DNA from 2 places in the Shewanella sp. Iso12 genome. Region 1 is predicted to be linked to the other one. Evidence: predicted binding sites of a transcription regulator. Region 1 holds the regulator's gene; the other holds the start of a gene.
What was found. Region 1 encodes LexA, which represses DNA repair genes until DNA is damaged. Its sites were predicted from a motif close to TACTGTATNNNNATACAGTA; they were not measured.

Region 1 (3,649 bases):
GAAGAAAGCACCACCACGGCGGAACATGGGCCCGGCGGGCCAGAAGTTCAAGTTGATACCGGCGGCTATGTGGGGCGGAACCATACCCTGAAAATAGAGAATATAGGAGAGCAGCAGGTAATCCATATGACTGCGGTGGCAAGGCACATAAACTATCTCATGGCCATCGTGGTGCAGCTGGCGTATCTGCTCGGCGCCCTTGATGTTGATCCCCTTGTAGAGCTTGTTCCACAACCAGGTGAGGATCCGCTCGGCAATACGCACCAGGCTGTCTGAATAGTGGGCGGCAATCTCATCGAGATATTCTTCCGCCATCTCCCGGGCTCTGGCCTCGGGGATCTTCTTGGCAGCGGCCTCTTCTTTAATCGCCTTTTTCAGCGTTTCCGAGCGCAGCAACTCATTGAACAGAGCCTGACGGTTGGGCAGCACGGGTCCTGTCATCACCTTGCGTTGCCGGCGGAAATGTACCCTGGCCACCCGTGACAACTTATGGGCAATAGCCTTGTCGGTCCCATGTTCATCGGCCATCAGCCGCAACGACACGGCATTGGAAAACTGCACAAAGTTGTCGCGCCCCAGAAACAGGATCATCAGAAACTTGCGCAGCCAAGTGGGATTTTCCCGCTCAAATACGGCGGCACGCATGCTGTCATCTTCCTTACCAGGAGTGCGGCCCCAATAGAGGCTCACTGGCACCAATTGAATATCCAGTTGTGGATTGGCCTGATGCAGGTTCAGCAGAGAAGTGAAACAGCTGAGAAATGGCTTGTTGCTCTTGCGCTTGCCGAATAGGGGCTTGGCTCCTTCCAGGCAGACGACTCGGGGAACGGTAATATCATCAACCTTGAGTGCCTCATAAGGACAAGGCAAACCAAACTTACGGGTGACTTCCGCCAATGCCGCAATATCACTGACAGATTCCGTCTTCATTACATAGGCCATCGGCTTAGCCGGATCCAGGTTCAAATCGGCGAAAGGATCCTGAGGCACCACAGTGGTATGCACCAGCTTGCTTTGGAGCCAGCGAAGAGATTTAAACCAGAATGAATCTTGTTTGGACATGTTTTTTTCAGTGTCTGAGCCACAATCAATAGCCCAATAGAATACCAGAATTTCCTGAACCTTAGCTAGGGAAGGTGCGAACCGGCCCCGGCAGTTCCTCTGGCCAATGCCTTGAACTCCCCATGCTGCATGGGCCAAGCCGTTAAAACCAAAGCACCGAATGGCTTACTTAGCCACTCCCTAAAAGTTTCAGTTTTGGTTAATACTTGCACTGATAAAAATACTGTATATACTAACAGGTACTGTATGAAAAAACAGGAATCACCATGAGACCACTGACACCGCGCCAGGCACAGATTCTGGAACTGATTAAACGCAATATAGCCGACACCGGCATGCCGCCAACCCGGGCCGAAATTGCCACCCGGCTGGGCTTCAAGAGCGCCAATGCCGCCGAGGAACACCTCAAGGCATTGGCCAAGAAAGGCTGTATTGAGATCATGCCAGGCACCTCTCGTGGTATTCGCCTGCCTCATGATGAACAAGCGGAGTCAGAAACAGGCTTGCCCCTGATTGGTCAGGTTGCCGCCGGTGAACCCATACTGGCTCAGGAACACGTTGAGCAGTATTACCAGGTCGACCCTGGCATGTTCCACCCCAATGCCGACTTTCTGCTACGGGTACGCGGCGACAGCATGAAGAACATAGGTATTCTCGAAGGTGATCTCCTGGCGGTTCACAAGGTACAGGAAGCCCGTAACGGTCAAGTCGTGGTGGCCAGGGTTGAAGACGATGTAACTGTGAAACGCTTTGAAAAGAAAGGTAATGTGGTTTATCTACATGCCGAGAACGAGGCTTACTCCCCAATAAAAGTCGACCTGACTTTCCAGCCATTGACCATTGAAGGACTGGCGGTAGGGATAATACGCAATGGAGACTGGCTATGAGCATAATGACTGGCAACGCCCCAAGACACCCAGGCCTGTGGACAGACACCGGTATTGCCGGCAATCAGCCTTGGCAACATACCGGTATCTCCAGCTTGGCCAGCCATAGCCAGGGACGTCAGGAATTATTGCGCCTCTGCCCTCAATTGGCGCAATTGAGTCAACAGGGACGCTGGATAGTCTTGATTAACGCCCCGGCCAGCATAGGTTACAAAGAAACCTTAGCAAGGGCCGGTGTCAGAATGGATAGAGTACTCTTGGTGCGCACCAAGGATGAAGTAGAAGCCTTGTGGGCAACGGAAAGAGCCCTGACCAACGGCACCTCCAGTGCAGTGATCAGTTGGATAGACAGCCTGGATGCCCGTGATAACCGCCGATTGCAGCTGGTCGCCCGTAACGCCAGAGCCATGGGCATAGTGTTGGAAACGGGACAGCAGGCGAAAGAGGTGGATAACCACCTCAACGAACTTACCCACTCCATCCATTGATTGTGTTTAAAGGCCATCCCTGGGATGGCCTTTTTTCTGTGCCTTTTTGGTGCAATGCCTTCCCCTGTCAATCGGCGGCAAACCGCGCAGCTCTGCTACTCACACAGAATTCACCTCTGGATTAACAGACGCTTTTTTTTCATATAGTTAGAAAACATCGTGATCTTGATCAATATTTAATCTACAAGTAATGTAAGAACAACGATTGTGTTATCTCCATGCAATTCGTCGTAGGTTGACCGCCCCATTTCGATTCATAGCGAGTGGTGCCGTCGCCGGAAATGCTGAGTATATTCAGCGGTAAGTGCAACAGTGGTCACCACCTGTATACCTAGAGCTAAGTGAAACCGCCGCCGCACTTTGAAGTCATCGTTGCTTTTTTGGGAACTGAAGAGTTTGCATAGAGCAAAGACTTACTGTGTGACTCTTCTTTGTAGTTGCGAATGCAATTGACAGAGGAGATGTCTTGTGAAGCAATGGCTGTGTGTTTTGCTGACCTTGTTGTGCGTCAGCTTGTTGTCTCCAGGCGCTCAGGCAGATATGCCCTTGAATATGACTCAAGGGGTAACTGAGATCAGTGGCAAGGTGTATCACCTGCACATGATCATTCTTTATATCTGTTGCGCCATAGGTTTGGTCGTATTCGGCGTGATGATCTACGCCATGATCAACCATAGGAAGTCCAAAGGGGCAGTCGCGTCCCAATTCCATGAAAGTACCAAGGTAGAAATTGCCTGGACGCTTATCCCCTTTTTAATCCTGATCCTGATGGCAATCCCCGCAACCAAAACGCTGATTGCCATGGAAGATCCCAGTGATGCCGACCTGACGGTCAAGATCACCGGCTCGCAATGGAAATGGCACTACAGCTATTTCGGCGAAGACATCGACTTCTTCAGCATATTGGCAACGCCGAGATCCCAGATAGAAGGCCAGGAAGCCAAGGGCGAGCACTACTTACTTGAAGTCGACAAGCCTTTGGTATTGCCCATCAATCGCAAAGTCCGATTCCTGATGACCTCAGATGATGTGATCCACTCCTGGTGGGTGCCCGCCTTTGCCGTCAAAAAAGACGCCAATCCCGGTTTTATTAACGAAGCCTGGACCCGGGTGGACAAACCGGGGATCTACCGCGGCCAATGTGCCGAGCTTTGCGGTAAAGACCACGGCTTTATGCCGATTGTGGTGAAGGTACTGGCAGAAGATGAGTTT
Region 2 (3,649 bases), on a different contig from region 1:
TTACGTCCTTTGAAGCCTGTACTTTTCACGCCACTCAAGGCCGTAGGCAGTTGTGCCTTGGCCTGCTCAATAAGCTCGCCCAGTTTAGCCGTCAAGGGTTGCATAAAGGCCTGATATTTAAGCTCACGGTGACAAATCGCATCCAGGCTACTTTCCCACAGCGCCGTCATATCCGGCGTGGTGGCCACTTCAGGCAGGCTTTGAATAAGCCCGCTACCGGCCTCGGTAGCCAAAATACTCTTGCCCTGACGTTTCAAAAAGCCACGTTTAAACAAGAGTTCAATGATCCCGGCGCGGGTCGCTTCTGTGCCCAGACCATCGGTTTCCTTGAGGATTTTGCGGATCTCAGGGTCTTTCACATAGCGGCTTATTCCTGTCATCGCCGCCAGCAGTGTGGCATCGGTAAAATGCTTGGGGGGCTGGGTCATCTTTTCCACTAATTCACCCTTAAGGCAATCCAGTATCTGCCCCTGAGTCAGCTCAGGTAAGCTGGTTTGAATATCTTCCGCTTCATCGTCGGCTTTTTGTTTGCCAAACAATTGCTTCCAACCCTGTTTCAATGGCTGTTTGGCCTTGGCCACGAAGCAACCTCCGACAATGTCGATCACGGCGCGGGTTTCAAGGTACTCATAATTAGGGTAAAACTGCGCCAAATACTGACGGGCAATCTGCAAATACACCTGACGCTCACGCTGTGATAAAACCCCGAGGTTAGCCGTCTTTTCCGTAGGCACTATCGCGTGATGGGCGTCCACCTTGGCATCATTCCAGGCCTTGGACTTAAGGGCGGGATTGGGTGCTTCACAGCCTTGCAGCAGCTCTGCCGCCCCTTGGGTAATGGCATTCAAGACTGCCGGGGCCAGCTGTAACTGCGCCTTGGGCAGGTGACGGCTATCGGAGCGCGGATAGGTTATCAATTTATGCCGTTCGTACAGAGACTGCGCCGTATCCAGCACCTCTTTGGCGCTCATACCGAAGCGTTTGGCGCAATCAATCTGCAGCGCAGACAGACTATAGAGCAAAGGCGGTGCCTGGTGTCTTTGCTTACGCTCCAGCTCATCTACCCGGCCGGGTTGGCCGGTGATCCTGCCGACCACATTCATCGCCAAACCGCGGGAGAGCACCCGCCCCTCCTCATCCATCCAAGGTTGACAGGCCTCACTGGGCTGCCAGCGGGCGCTGAAACAGCTCCCCTCTTGGGTGCTAAGATGGGCAAGTACTTCATAAAAAGGTTTGGGCACAAAGGCCGCGATTTCCTGATCGCGCCGGACAACCAAACCAAGCACAGGGGTTTGCACCCGACCGACCGACAGCACCCCCTGATAGCCCACCTTGCGCCCCTGCAGGGTATAGGCACGGGTCATATTCATGCCGTAGAGCCAATCGGCTCGGCTACGCGCCAGTGCCGAAGTCGACAATGGCACAAACTCGCGGTTGCTGCGCATCTGCCCCAGGGCGCGTTTTACCGCCTGCGGGTTGAGATCGCTTATCAACAAGCGTTTAACTGCTGCCAACTTATCGCCCTTGACCCCAAGATGGGCAATCACTTCATCCACCAACAACTGCCCTTCCCGGTCCGGATCGCCGGCATTGACCAACTCACTGGCCTGCTTGACCAATTTACGCAAGACACTGAGTTGGCCGCGACTGCTGGCTTTGGGTTTAATCTGCCAATCGGACGGGACAATCGGCAGATGTTCCAACTGCCAGGACTTGTAGGCGGGATCGTAAGCATCCGGCTCAGCTTGCTCCAGCAGATGACCTATACACCAGGAAACACAATCTCCGTTGCCAAGCTCGATATAGCCCTCATGTTTGCGATGGGGTTTTGGGAGCACCTCGGCGATGGCGCGCCCAAGGCTGGGCTTTTCGGCGATATAGAGGATCATCCACTGCGTCCTTTGGCTGTCACTGAACAGTATTACTGGATAAAATTACAGTAATTCTAGCCAAGTCATCTGTCGGCTGCAAACCCTCTGTGGGTAATGGCATGATTAACTAAGCTTGATTGGGCAAAGTTGATAGAACAAGGCGATTGAACAAGGCAACTAAACAAAGCAACTAAACACAGCGCAGCTATCTATTTTCCTCCTCAAGCTCCGCCAGGAATTCTTCACTTACCCAGTCAGCCGTTTCGGGAAGGACTTCTTCTGACAACCAGGAAAAAATATCCTTGTACACGGCCCTGGCCGGAAAACCTTGCTGTTCGCGCTTTCCTGTCCAGGTTAAATGGACAGAGACCAGCTCTTTTTGTATTTCGCCGTCAATCACTTTAAACCCAGCCACGCTGTCATTGTCTTGCCGCCTGGCGATGGGATAGAAGTCCTCCCCGGTTTCTTTTTGGTATTCCATTCTCAGCCCGGGTCCGCCGGGTTCATCGATAAACCACCAAGGCATGAGTCCTGCAAATTTATGCGCTTTCAACCAGTAATACTCTATGGGTAACTGCATCTGCTTAATTCCTTATTGGCCCGACGCTCTGCCCCGGGGTAAAAGCAATTCACCTGGATTTACCATAGTTAAATCAATGGGTTATTTAAGTAAAATCATCCACTATTCAATTTGAAGTTAGCTCTGGAGTATATCCGGATCATGTTGAAGTACATTGAGCAATTTCCCAAATGGATCTCTAATATAAAAGCGGCGCACACCCCAAGGCTCTGAGATTGGCCCGTATTCAATCTTTATGTTTTGCGCTCTCAGCCGATGAAGCACCAAATCAAGATTGTCCACCTCAATAGAGAGATCTGGCACCGGCGTCCCTGAGCCGCCTTCGGTTGCCAAACTGATTTGAATTTTCATCTCTTCAGCTGAGCCAAGGGTTTTAATCCAGCCATGGTCCATAACCAGCTCAAGACCAAAAATCGATTCATAAAATACTTGGCCTGCGTCCAGGTCGGCAGCGGCCACATTGGCTACGATTCGTTTCACTTTCATCAAGCAAGTCTCCTGAAATCTGCTCAAGCCGGCAACGCCGCCGATACGAAAGAGCGAGTCTGTTTTTTTAGCCTAACCATTCGCATGGCACCTGACCTTGCCGATAGCTTTGCTTTAAATAATCCAGAAACCTTGACTCCAAGCCCATGGTCCGAGCTTTCTCAATCAGCTCCAGGTCATCTGTGATATAACAGCATATCTCGTGGCAATTGGTCGCTTCGGACAATTTTATAAACAACGCTTTGCTATCAAATTTGTTATCCAAGTGAGCATCAACCTCGCCTACTTGCTGATTTAAATGCACCCAAGCATTATCAAATGCCGCTTCATCCCTTTTATCCAGCAAGGCATCCAGCTCATCAGCGCGCTTTGAAAACAGATTTTCCAGTAACTTGTCCATAGTGTTGAATACAACCTTTCTCAGTATTTCCCTTTCTACCTTGCCGTAATCTATGCCCTATCAGCGGCTGAAATCAACCATGAAAGCCCGGCCGAGACTTTCCAGGCCAATAGCAAGCCCCTATTTTTTCGACAGTCAAAACCAAGTGTCCCAACTGCGGTCCATCTTCAAAGTACTATTCGAAGATATCTTCACATACCCATGATTTTATTATGGAAATATTCATACCTCCATAAGCTCACTTTTCCATCACTCAGTGTAAATTCAATTGCGAACCATTCTTGTTTGCAATTAAAATGCAACATCTTTCAG

Region 2: HCX89_RS00760 (DNA topoisomerase III) is a predicted target of LexA. The motif match lies at 1,923-1,942, and genes of this name have one in related genera.

The regions. Positions count from the first base shown of each region.
Region 1 is NZ_JAAUHW010000010.1:45,174-48,822, reverse strand. Features, by position in the region: gene plsB (glycerol-3-phosphate 1-O-acyltransferase PlsB) at 1-1,062, opposite strand, end outside; gene lexA (transcriptional repressor LexA) at 1,329-1,949, shown strand; gene HCX89_RS15940 (cell division inhibitor SulA) at 1,946-2,437, shown strand; partial or broken gene coxB (cytochrome c oxidase subunit II) at 2,927-3,649, shown strand, end outside.
Region 2 is NZ_JAAUHW010000001.1:161,396-165,044, forward strand. Features, by position in the region: gene HCX89_RS00760 (DNA topoisomerase III) at 1-1,889, opposite strand, end outside; gene HCX89_RS00765 (hypothetical protein) at 2,077-2,451, opposite strand; gene HCX89_RS00770 (VOC family protein) at 2,569-2,937, opposite strand; gene HCX89_RS00775 (hypothetical protein) at 3,005-3,337, opposite strand.